2 regions of the Rhizobium gallicum bv. gallicum R602sp genome follow, and region 1 is predicted to be linked to the other one. Evidence: predicted binding sites of a transcription regulator. Region 1 holds the regulator's gene; the other holds the start of a gene.
What was found. Region 1 encodes LexA, which represses DNA repair genes until DNA is damaged. Its sites were predicted from a motif close to TGTTCNNNNTGTGTTCNG; they were not measured.
Positions count from the first base shown of each region.

Region 2: recA (recombinase RecA) is a predicted target of LexA. The motif match lies at 1,865-1,882, and genes of this name have one in related genera.

Region 1 covers NZ_CP006877.1:1,800,290-1,806,173, reverse strand. Annotated here, with positions in the region: gene RGR602_RS09005 (methyl-accepting chemotaxis protein) at 1-1,204, shown strand, start outside; gene kdsA (3-deoxy-8-phosphooctulonate synthase) at 1,227-2,072, opposite strand; gene RGR602_RS08995 (VOC family protein) at 2,069-2,947, opposite strand; gene lexA (transcriptional repressor LexA) at 3,152-3,868, shown strand; gene RGR602_RS37020 (hypothetical protein) at 4,207-4,380, shown strand; gene gltA (citrate synthase) at 4,821-5,884, shown strand, end outside.
Region 2 covers NZ_CP006877.1:2,079,782-2,085,665, forward strand. Annotated here, with positions in the region: gene alaS (alanine--tRNA ligase) at 1-507, opposite strand, end outside; gene recA (recombinase RecA) at 662-1,750, opposite strand; gene RGR602_RS10430 (carbohydrate kinase family protein) at 1,983-2,924, shown strand; gene RGR602_RS10435 (pseudouridine-5'-phosphate glycosidase) at 2,955-3,881, shown strand; gene cckA (cell cycle histidine kinase CckA) at 3,911-5,884, opposite strand, start outside.

The DNA of each region.
Region 1 (5,884 bases):
CGTGCCGATCTCGGCGATGCGCGACTATATGGCGATCCTTGCCGGCGGCGACTATTCGAAGGATGTGCCCTTCAGCCGGCGTGCCGACGAGATCGGGGAGATGGCGCGCGCCGTCACCGTCTTCCGCGAATCCGCCGAAGAGCGGAACAATATCCGTGCCCGCCAGGATGCCGAACGTCAGGCCCAAGCACAGCGCGATGCGGCGCTTGCCGCTGCCAATGCAGACGAGGAAGCCATCCGCGAGGGCGTCATCGCCAGCCTGAGCCGCGGCCTGGAACGGCTCTCCGGCGGCGATCTCACGGTCCAGCTTAGCGAGCCTTTCGACGCAGCCTACGAGAAGCTGCGCGAGCAGTTCAATTCGAGCGTCCGCACGCTTTGTGAAGCGATGAAGGAAATCTCGATCGTGACGAATGTAGTAAGGAGCGGCTCCGGCGAAATCGCATCGAGCACAAACGATCTGGCCCGGCGAACCGAACATCAAGCCGCCTCGCTGGAGCAGGCGGCCTCGGCGCTCGACCAGATCACGGTCACCGTCAAGAACTCGTCGGTACGGGCCAAAGAAGCCAACGTGATGATGACGGCGACAAAGGAAAGCGCCAGCTATTCGGCAACCGTCGTGCACGAGGCGGTCGCTGCGATGGAGGAGATCGAGACATCATCTGCACAGATCGGCGAGATCATCAACGTCATCGACGAAATCGCCTTCCAGACCAACCTGCTCGCGCTCAATGCCGGCGTGGAAGCCGCCCGCGCCGGCGAGGCCGGAAAGGGTTTTGCGGTGGTTGCACAGGAAGTGCGCGACCTTGCCAGCCGCTCCGCCAATCTGGCAAAGGAAATCAAGCAGCTGATCGAGACGTCTTCCAGCCAGGTTTCGGCCGGCGTTGCCTTGGTCAACCGCACCGGTGAAGCGCTCGGCAATATCGATCAGCAGGTTCTGAAGGTGACCGCGTTGATCGAGTCGATCGTGCGTTCCTCTGCCGAACAAACGACCGCTCTCCTGGAAGTCAACGCCGCCGTCAACACTATGGACAGCGTCACGCAGCAGAACGCGGCGATGGTTGAACAGACAAATGCCGCCTGCCGCGAACTCGGTGACGAGGCGATACACCTCAATCACCTGCTGGCCCGCTTCCTTCTCGATGACGTAACGACGTCCGCCGCAACGCGGTCGTACTCAAGCCAAAGGATGGCGCTCGCCGGTTGACGGCGGGCACCTTCGGCCAGGATCACTCCGCCTTGGCGACGGCGTCGAGGGCCAACAGCTTTTCCAGAAGCCGCGGCATGTCGTTCAAGTACACCATATTGGGGCCGTCGCAGGGGGCATTGTCCGGATCCTGGTGGGTCTCGATGAAGACACCTGCAACTCCGACCGCAACCGCCGCCCGCGCCAGCGTCTCGACGAACTGGCGCTCCCCGCCCGACGTCGTGCCCTGGCCACCTGGCTGTTGTACGGAATGGGTCGCATCGAAAATGACCGGAGCCCCCATGGCCGCCATGATCGGCAGCGAGCGCATGTCCGAGACCAGCGTATTGTAACCGAAGGACGCGCCACGCTCACAAAGCAGAACGTTCGGGTTGCCGCTCTGATTTAGCTTGGCGAGAACATTCTTCATGTCCCAGGGAGCGAGAAACTGGCCCTTCTTGACATTGATGACACGGCCGGTCTTCGCGGCTGCCACAAGCAGGTCCGTCTGACGGGAGAGGAAGGCCGGGATCTGCAGAACGTCCACGACCTCGGCGACCAGCGCGCATTGCTCTTCCGAATGGATATCTGTCAGAACCGGAATGCCGAGTTCCTTCTTGAGGTCGGCGAAGACTTTCAAGCCCTTCTCTAGACCGATACCGCGTTTGCTCGACAGCGAAGAGCGGTTCGCCTTGTCGAAGGAGGTCTTGTAGACGAGCCCGATGCCAAGCTTGCCGCAAAGCTCCTTGAGCGTGCCAGCAACCATGAAGGCATGGTCGCGGCTCTCCATTTCGCATGCGCCGGCGATCAGCGACAGCCTGCCACTGTTGGAAAATACGACGCGGCCGGCACCTTCGCCGACTGCGACTTCGGAATTCGTATTGCTCATCGGGTCTCCTCGAAGGCGAAGATCGCGCCTTGGCCGGGCGCAGGCTTCACCAGGACTCTGTTGTTCTTGCGTGTATAGGGCATCCCGTTATCAGCCAAAAGCGCTTCTGTCACGGCAAGATCGGTGGTGCGGAAAACGATAGCGCTGCCTCTCAGACCCTTATCCACGGTTAACGGCACCGAATCGAAATAAGCCTCCACCCCTTCCGGCGACAGCAGACTGATCCTGACATTCGCTGCCGCGATCGCCACGCCAAACGGTGTCCGCTCAATTTCTGTCGTAGACACGGCCAACTGAAGGAACGAGCCGAAGGCTTCAGGCTCGGGCGCGCTTAGCACCATCTCCGAGATACCGGTTGCACCGTTCGCGTGCTTTTCTAACGCGCTCCGATCGGCCGGAGAGGCGTTGATGCGCTGGCAGTCAAACAGGAAGAAATCCGGCGCCCGAAGATCGGCGGCAAACGCAAGCTTGAAAGTGCCTGTCGATTGCGACCCGTCCGGCATCTTGATCAGGCGCGAAAACTCCAGCATGGCGCCGCCGCTCTTTCTCGCACGCACGAAATGAGCATGATCGGCGTCCGCGTCGTCCGTGCTGAATGCTGCCGCAGAGAATCCGTCATTGCCGCACCGGAAACGAAAGGCCTGGTCGCGCGCCACAAACACGTTTCCGTGCCGCACTGATTCTTCACATTCTTTCGCACTCGCGACGCCAAGCGGCTCGAGGTAGGTCTTGTCGGCGAAAAAAACGCAAGCATTCACTGTGCCGAAAGGATGACGGCCCTCGGCGGCAACCGTGAACCCCAGTCGTCCCAGCCGCTCCCGCGCGAGATCGATGTTGGTGACCGGTAGAACAAGATGATCCAACGGATGCTGCATGGCGCCAGGTCTCCATTTCCTGTGCTGAAGATGTGTGCCGCTACGTGGTCAATGCAAGCTGAAAGCGATGATCCGGCAAACAAAGTTTCCGAAAATGACCGGTATTGGGACGAAGTTTTACGAAAATTTAGGTACTTGCGGAACACATATGGAACATATAGTGTCTGTTCTGGCTTTGTTTCACGAATTTGGGGTTAAACTTCGATGCTGACACGCAAACAACAGGAGCTTCTCCTCTTCATTCATGAGCGTATGAAGGAATCCGGCGTTCCGCCATCCTTCGACGAAATGAAGGATGCACTGGATCTCGCGTCCAAATCCGGCATCCACCGGCTGATTACCGCTCTGGAAGAGCGCGGTTTCATTCGTCGCCTACCGAACCGCGCCCGCGCGCTTGAAGTGATCAAGCTGCCGGAAGCCTACAGCCCGAGCATGCAGCCCCGCCGCGGCTTTTCGCCGAGCGTCATCGAGGGCAGCCTCGGCAAGCCGCAGCCTGCTGCCGCCGCGCCGAAGCCGGCGAACGAAGACAATAACAGCTCTATTTCGGTTCCCGTCATGGGCCGCATTGCGGCAGGCGTGCCGATCTCGGCGATCCAGAACAACACGCACGACATCAACGTTCCGGCCGATATGCTCGGCTCCGGCGAACACTATGCGCTTGAGGTCAAGGGCGATTCGATGATCGATGCTGGCATCTTCGATGGCGACACGGTCATCATCCGCAACACCAGCACCGCCAATCCCGGCGACATTGTCGTGGCACTGGTCGATGACGAGGAAGCGACGCTGAAGCGGTTCCGCCGCAAGGGTGCGTCCATCGCGCTTGAAGCGGCGAACCCGGCCTACGAAACGCGCATCTTTGGACCGGATCGCGTGAAGGTTCAGGGTAAGCTCGTCGGCCTTATCCGCCGCTACCATTGACTGGCAGCGCGTCGCCGGCAAAGGCGCCGGCGCGCCAAGCTCTACGGGCAATCGAGTTTCTCGAAGGCAGTTGTTCAAAGCACGGTTCGACGGCGCCGGTTTTCCGCGAGGTTTCATCCGCGAAATGCACTGCGCCATTGGCAGGCGCCGAACCGCAACCTTGCCCGCGTGACGGACGATGTCCGCGGCATCGCAAGCCGGGCGTGGCACCGTTTCGCATCGCATTGCTTACCTCTTCCTGCTGCCGCGATGAAAAGTTTGCATCCCCCGTCTTTTCGCGGGTCGCAGCGCGCCTCACGGCTGCGATCGGTCAAAGCCAAAGCGCTGAGCATGGCCATATGATCGAAGAAGGCGGCGAAAGATTCGTGCCGGACGCAAACCAGATCGCCGCCCAAGCTCGAAAAAACCGTCGCAATGCGCAGGCGCGTGCCCTGAGCGGCTCCTTCGCTCGCCATTTGCAGGCCGAAAGCCGGTATGCATCCACAATGACTGATCTGTGGCTATTGGGGTGAACGGTGGCTATTGACGGGCGAGCGCTGTCCTGTTGCCGAAGGCTCCTTCCCGCATTCCAAAAGCGCAAGCCGGGAAGCTCGCAAACTGCTTGTCCGCGACATCTACAGAAGCGGAAATGCGCAGCTCAGCCGTTTTCAACTCCGGCATGCACCCAGCATGCCGACAGCCTATGAATACAACCAGAATGCAGCCCTGAGGGCGTTTCAGCAACAATAATCGATTGAAAAAAGACCAAAAAATTGGATTGCAAAAAGCCGAATTAAATCATTGGCTTCCGCTATGCGCCTCCGGCATCGCAGGAGTGTCCAAAAGTTGATACTGCGATGCACAAAATGGCGCCACGGTAACTTGGCATTGGCGCTCTGATCATATAGCTATCGGAGAGGACGCTTAACCCTATGGCGCTTTTATGGCGCCGCCGCCAGTTTGGAGGATCAGCATGACGGATCAAAGCGCAACAATCAAAATCGGCGACAAAACCGCCAATCTTTCCGTGAAAAGCGGAACGATCGGTCCGGACGTCATCGATATTGGTGCACTCTATAAAAACACCGGTTCCTTCACGTACGATCCTGGTTTCACCTCGACCGCTTCCTGTGAATCGAAGATCACCTATATCGACGGCGATGAAGGCATTCTGCTGCATCGCGGCTACCCGATCGAACAGCTTGCTGAACATGGCGACTTCCTGGAAGTCTGCTATCTACTGCTTTACGGCGAATTGCCGACGGCTGCCCAGAAGAAGGACTTCGACTACCGCGTCACGCATCACACCATGGTGCACGAGCAGATGTCTCGCTTCTTCACCGGCTTCCGCCGCGACGCCCATCCGATGGCCGTCATGTGCGGCTGTGTCGGCGCTCTGTCTGCCTTCTACCACGACTCGACAGACATCACCGATCCGCATCAGCGCATGGTCGCAAGCCTACGCATGATCGCCAAGATGCCGACTATCGCGGCCATGGCCTACAAGTACTATATCGGCCAGCCCTTCGTTTATCCGAAGAACGATCTCGACTACGCCTCGAACTTCCTGCGCATGTGCTTCGCGGTCCCGTGCGAAGAATATGTCGTGAACCCGGTCCTCTCGCGCGCCATGGACCGTATCTTCATCCTGCACGCCGATCACGAGCAGAACGCCTCGACCTCGACAGTTCGTCTCGCCGGCTCTTCGGGCGCCAACCCGTTCGCATGCATCGCGGCCGGCATTGCCTGCCTTTGGGGCCCGGCTCATGGCGGTGCCAACGAGGCGGCGCTCAACATGCTTTCGGAAATCGGCTCGGTCGAGCGCATTCCGGAATATATTGCCCGCGCCAAGGACAAGAATGACCCGTTCCGCCTGATGGGCTTCGGTCACCGTGTCTACAAGAACTACGATCCGCGCGCCAAGATCATGCAGAAGACGACGCATGAGGTCCTCGCCGAACTCGGTCACAAGGACGATCCGCTTCTCGAAGTCGCGATGGAGCTGGAACGCATCGCGCTGACCGACGAATACTTCAT
Region 2 (5,884 bases), 280 kb from region 1:
GCAAGGGCCGGTATCGCCCATCGCCCAGAAATTATCGCTGGTCGGAATGCGGATGATCTTTTCGTCCGAAAGCCCGGCGATTTTCTTCCAGAGGTTAAAGGCTTCGTCGTCCGTGTGATAGACGGTCACCAGCAGGCGCTTGGCGTCGAGACCGAATTCCTTGGTGATCAGGTTCCAGGCAAGCTCGATCGCCCGTTCCTTGAAATAATCGCCGAAGGAGAAATTGCCGAGCATCTCAAAAAAGGTATGGTGGCGCGCGGTATAGCCGACATTGTCGAGGTCATTGTGCTTGCCGCCGGCGCGGACGCATTTCTGCGCCGTCGATGCCGTCCGGTAGGGGCGCTGTTCCAGGCCCGTGAAGACGTTCTTGAACTGTACCATGCCGGCATTGGTGAACATCAGCGTCGGGTCGTTGCGCGGCACGAGCGGGCTCGACGGCACGATCTCGTGGCCGTTCGTCTTGAAATAGTCGAGGAAGGTCGACCGGATATCGTTCACGCCGCTCATGCTATGCCCTTCAATGCTGCCCAAGGGCAGGTCAAACTCAAATCCAGTGGCTTTTATCGTCCGCATTAACCACTGTCCAGCAGACAAAGAGAACCGGCCGCATTCTGATCAAGGAATGCGGCCGGTTTCGATACATCAAAACTGAAGCTGCAAATTACATATCCGTGTCTGTATCGCCATCGTTGGCGTCCGGCCCGCCATTCTGCAGGAATCGGTCAGCAATCAGCCCCGCATTCTGCCGAAGCGCCATCTCGATCTCGCGGCCGAGATCCGGGTTGTCGCGGATGAAGAGCTTGGCATTCTCGCGGCCCTGGCCGAGGCGCTGGCTGTTATAAGAGAACCAGGCACCGGACTTCTCAACGATGCCCGCCTTGACGCCGAGATCAATCAATTCGCCAGTCTTCGAGACACCCTCGCCATACATGATGTCGAATTCCACCTGCTTGAAGGGAGGCGCCATCTTGTTCTTGACGACCTTGACGCGGGTCTGGTTGCCGACAACCTCTTCGCGCTCCTTGACCGCGCCGATACGGCGGATGTCGAGCCGGACGGAGGCGTAGAACTTCAGCGCGTTGCCGCCTGTCGTCGTTTCGGGCGAGCCGAACATGACGCCGATCTTCATGCGGATCTGGTTGATGAAGATGACCATGGTGTTCGACTTGGAGATCGACGCCGTGAGCTTGCGCAGCGCCTGGCTCATCAGGCGCGCCTGCAGGCCCGGAAGGCTGTCGCCCATCTCGCCCTCGATTTCGGCGCGCGGTGTCAGCGCTGCAACGGAGTCGACGACGAGAACGTCGACGGCGCCGGAGCGCACCAGCGTATCGGTGATTTCGAGCGCCTGCTCACCGGTATCCGGCTGCGAGATCAGGAGGTTCTGGAGATCGACGCCGAGTTTGCGGGCATAGACCGGATCGAGCGCATGTTCTGCATCGACGAATGCGCAGATGCCGCCCTTTTTCTGCGCTTCGGCGATCGTCTGCAACGCAAGCGTCGTCTTGCCGGAACTTTCGGGTCCGTAGATCTCGATGATGCGGCCCTTGGGCAAACCGCCGATGCCGAGCGCGATATCGAGGCTGAGGGAACCGGTCGAAATAGTTTCGATCTCGACAACATTCTCGTTGGAGCCGAGTTTCATGATCGAGCCCTTGCCGAACGACCGCTCAATCTGTGAGAGTGCCGCTTCAAGCGCCTTGCTTTTGTCCACCGATTTGTCCTCTACGAGCCGCAATGAATTTTGAGACATCCGATCCACCTTTAGGTTATTGAAGCCGCTTGAGCAATGTCTGGTTTGTACCCTATATGTTCCAAGCGCACAATAGGTGCCCAAACAATTGAAAGAAAAAGGTAAAACAGCCCGTGTTCTATATATGTTTTATCAATGTAAAGCAACGCCTTAGGAGGCGTCACGCCAAGGCTGCCGCATCCGGCGCCCTGCTACGATTCGTTTCCTCCATCGGCTGGGAGCATTCAGGGCGATGAAAAGAATCCTCGTTCTGGGCGGCGCACATATCGATCGGCGCGGGCGCATTTCCGGCGAGACGGCGCCAGGCGCCAGCAACCCGGGCGCTTGGTTCGAGGAGCCGGGCGGCGGCGGCTTCAATGCTGCGAGAAACCTTGCACGGCTCGGCGCTCACGTCACCATGATCTCGCCGCGCGGAGGCGATCCGGCAGGCGAGATGGTGACGGAGGCGGCTTATGCAGCCGGCGTCAACGACCGGCCGTTCGTCTTTCTCGATCGCAAGACCCCGAGCTACACGGCCATTCTGGAGCGGGACGGCAACCTGGTGATCGCGCTCGCGGACATGGAGCTTTACCGCTATTTCGTCCCGCGCCGGCTGGCGATCCGCTGGGTGCGCGAAGCCTTTGCCGCAAACGACCTCATCCTTTTCGACGCGAACCTGCCGGAAGAGACGATCGTGGCGATCGTCAGCCGCGCCAATTCGCTCGGCGTAGCCGTGGCCGCGATTGCCATCTCGCCGGCAAAGGTGGTCAAGCTCAAGCCCTGCATATGCGGTATCGACCATCTCTTCCTCAACGAGGCGGAGGCCGCAGCCCTGACCGGCCAATGCCCGGACAAGCCGCAGGATTGGGTGTCACTGCTCGGTGATATAGGCCTGAAGAGCGGTGTCGTTACGCGCGGGCAGCGCGAACTGATCGCCTTCGGCAAGGGGGGCACCTTCTGCCTGCAGCCGCCGTCGGTCGAGACCATTGCCGACGTAACTGGCGCCGGAGATTCGCTTGCAGCCGGCGTCCTGTTTGCCTTGATGCAGGATCTGCCGCTCGAGGAAGCCCTGCGGCACGGCGTGGCCGCTGCTGCACTCACGGTCCAGTCGCCTTATGCCGTTAACGAAAAACTCTCCGCGGAACTGCTTGCCGAAACCCTTGCCCTTGTTCAGCGTGCCAAAATTCTGCATTGAAGCGGCAACATCGATGAAACGGAAGAGACAATGACGAAACCGATCTCCCCCCTCCTGCCGGTCTCCTATTCCAAGGAGGTTGCAGCTGCAAAGCAGCGCGGCGCGCCGCTGGTGGCGCTTGAATCGACGATCATCAGTCATGGCATGCCCTACCCCGGCAATATCGAAATGGCTCGCAGTGTCGAGGCGATTATCCGCGAGCAGGGTGCCGTTCCGGCAACGATTGCCGTCATTCACGGCGTCCTGCACATCGGCTTGGAGCCGGACGAGCTTGAGAAGCTCGCGAAGGAAAAGGACGTGATGAAAGTCTCGCGCGCCGATCTCGCCTTCGCGATCGCCGAGCGCCGCACCGGTGCCACGACGGTAGCTGCCACGATGATCGCCGCTGCCCGCGCCGGCATCAAGGTCTTTGCGACCGGCGGCATCGGCGGCGTGCATCGCGGTGCCGAAGAGAGCTTCGATATCTCGGCCGACCTTCAGGAGCTTGCCCGCACCGGCGTCATCGTCGTCTGCGCCGGCGCAAAGGCGATCCTCGATATCCCCAAGACGCTGGAAGTGCTGGAGACCAGCGGCGTTCCTGTCGTCACCTACGAGAGTGCCGAGTTCCCGGCCTTCTGGTCCCGTTCCTCGGGCCTGCGCAGCCCGTTGACGTTGAACAGCCCGGCCGCCATCGCCAATTTCCAGATCACCCGCGAACAGCTTGGCATCGAGGGCGGCATGCTGATCGCCAATCCGGTTCCGGAAGGAGATGAAATTCCGCGCGAGGAGATGGAGATCTATATCGAGCGCGCACTCGACAGCGCCGAGCGCGACGAAATCAGCGGCAAGACCGTGACACCTTATCTTCTCAGCACGATATTCGATCTGACCGACGGACGGAGCCTGCAGACAAATATCGCGCTCGTCGAGAACAATGCCCGCCTGGCGGCAGAAATTGCCGTGGCGCTCGACGATTGAGATTTTGACGGGAAGGCTTGCCGCCTCCCCTACTCGCCTTCCAGGGTTTCCTTGACGACGACGGCGAGCTGCTTCAGCGAGAAGGGCTTCGGCAGGAACCCAAACTTGGCGTCCGGAGGCAGGTTGCGGGCGAAAGCGTCTTCCGCATAGCCGGAAACGAAGATGAATTTCAGGTCCGGATACCGCTTGCGCAATTCGCGCAGCAGCGACGGCCCGTCCATTTCTGGCATGACGACGTCAGAAACGACGATGTCCACCTTGCCGTCCAGCTCGTCCATGATGTCGAGCGCTTCGACGCCTGAGCCCGCCTCGTGCACGGTGTAGCCGCGCGTTTCCAGCATGCGCTTGCCGCCGCGGCGCACCGCTTCCTCGTCCTCTACGAGCAGAATGACGGCGTTGCCCGTCAGGTCTTCCGGTTGCTCCGGCTGAGCTGCGGCCGGCATTTGTGCAGCCGCACCGGCCTCGGCTGCCGCAACAGCGTCCGCCTCGGCGGCGACAGCCGCGTCAATGGCGTGGCGCGGCAGGAAGACCCGGAAGGTCGTTCCCTTCCCGACTTCGGATTCCGGCTGAATATAGCCGCCGGATTGTTTGACGATGCCGTAGACCATCGCCAGCCCGAGACCCGTGCCCTTGCCCACCTCCTTGGTTGTGAAGAAGGGCTCGAATATCTTGTCCATGATGTCGGGCGCAATGCCGGTGCCGGTATCGGCCACCTCGATCAGCACCATGTCCTCATGCGGCATGTAGGAATAATTGAAATCGGCCACTTCCGCCGCCGTCACGTTGCGGGTGCGCAGCGTCAGCTTGCCGCCCTCAGGCATCGCGTCGCGCGCATTGACGCAAAGATTGATCAGCACCTGCTCGAACTGCGACAGGTCAGTCTTCACCGGCCAGAGATCGCGGCCGTATTCGACATCGAGCTTGACGTTGGTGCCGGATAACAGCCGGTCGACAAGCATGCGCAGGTCGCCGACGACATCCGTGAGGTTCAATACCGTCGGACGCATCGTCTGCTTGCGCGAGAAGGCAAGCAGCTGGCGGACGAGAACCGCGGCGCGGTTCGCATTGCGCTTGATTTCCATCAGGTCGGCAAAGCTTGCATCGGACGGCCGCGCCTGCAGCAGCAGATGGTCGGAAGACAACAGGATCGCCGTCAGCACGTTGTTGAAGTCGTGCGCGATACCGCCGGCAAGCGTGCCGACCGCATTCATCTTTTGCGTCTGCGCCATCTGCGCTTCCAGCGCCTTTTGCTCCGTCATCTCGACGGCATAAACGATCGCGGCCTCTTCCGGCGCCTCGTCGCTCTGGTCGATGACTGCGTTGACGTAGAAACGGAAATGACGCGCTTCATCGTTCGGCATGCGCGAGTCGATCGGCGGGATATCGCCCTGGCGATCCCTTGCCGCAACCAGGGCATCTTTCAGCCTCTGTCGATCGCTTTCCTGAAGGATGACTTCGAGCGCTGCGCCATTTTCGACGTCATCGCGCGAAACGATGCCGGAGAAGAGCTTGAGGAATGGCGCATTCGTGCGCAGGATCCGACCGTCGCCGTCGACCGAGGCAATCGCCATCGGCGTGTTGTTGAAGAAGCGCGTGAAGCGCATCGCCGCGGCAGAAGCGGATTGCTCGTTCTCGCCGCCCGATTGCCGCCTGAGCACGATCGTCCGGCTCTCGCCCGGCGCACCGTCGCGCATGGAAGTCACGCTGTGTATGATCTGCACCGGCAGGCTCTGTCCGTTCGCCTTCTTAAGATCGAGGTCGAGCGTATCGGTTTTCTTGAGACCAGGCTCGGCCTGCACCGACTGGATCAGTGCCAGCCCGCCTCCTGCCACAAGATCTCCGATCGTCATCGAGCCCGGCACGAACTTCGTGAGATCGAGCCCCAGCCATTCGGCAAGTGTTGCGTTCAGGTAGAAAATCTCGCCCTTGCGCCCTGCCGAGAAGAACCCTGCCGGCGCATGGTCGAGGTAATCGATCGCGTTCTGCAGTTCCTTGAAGAAGCG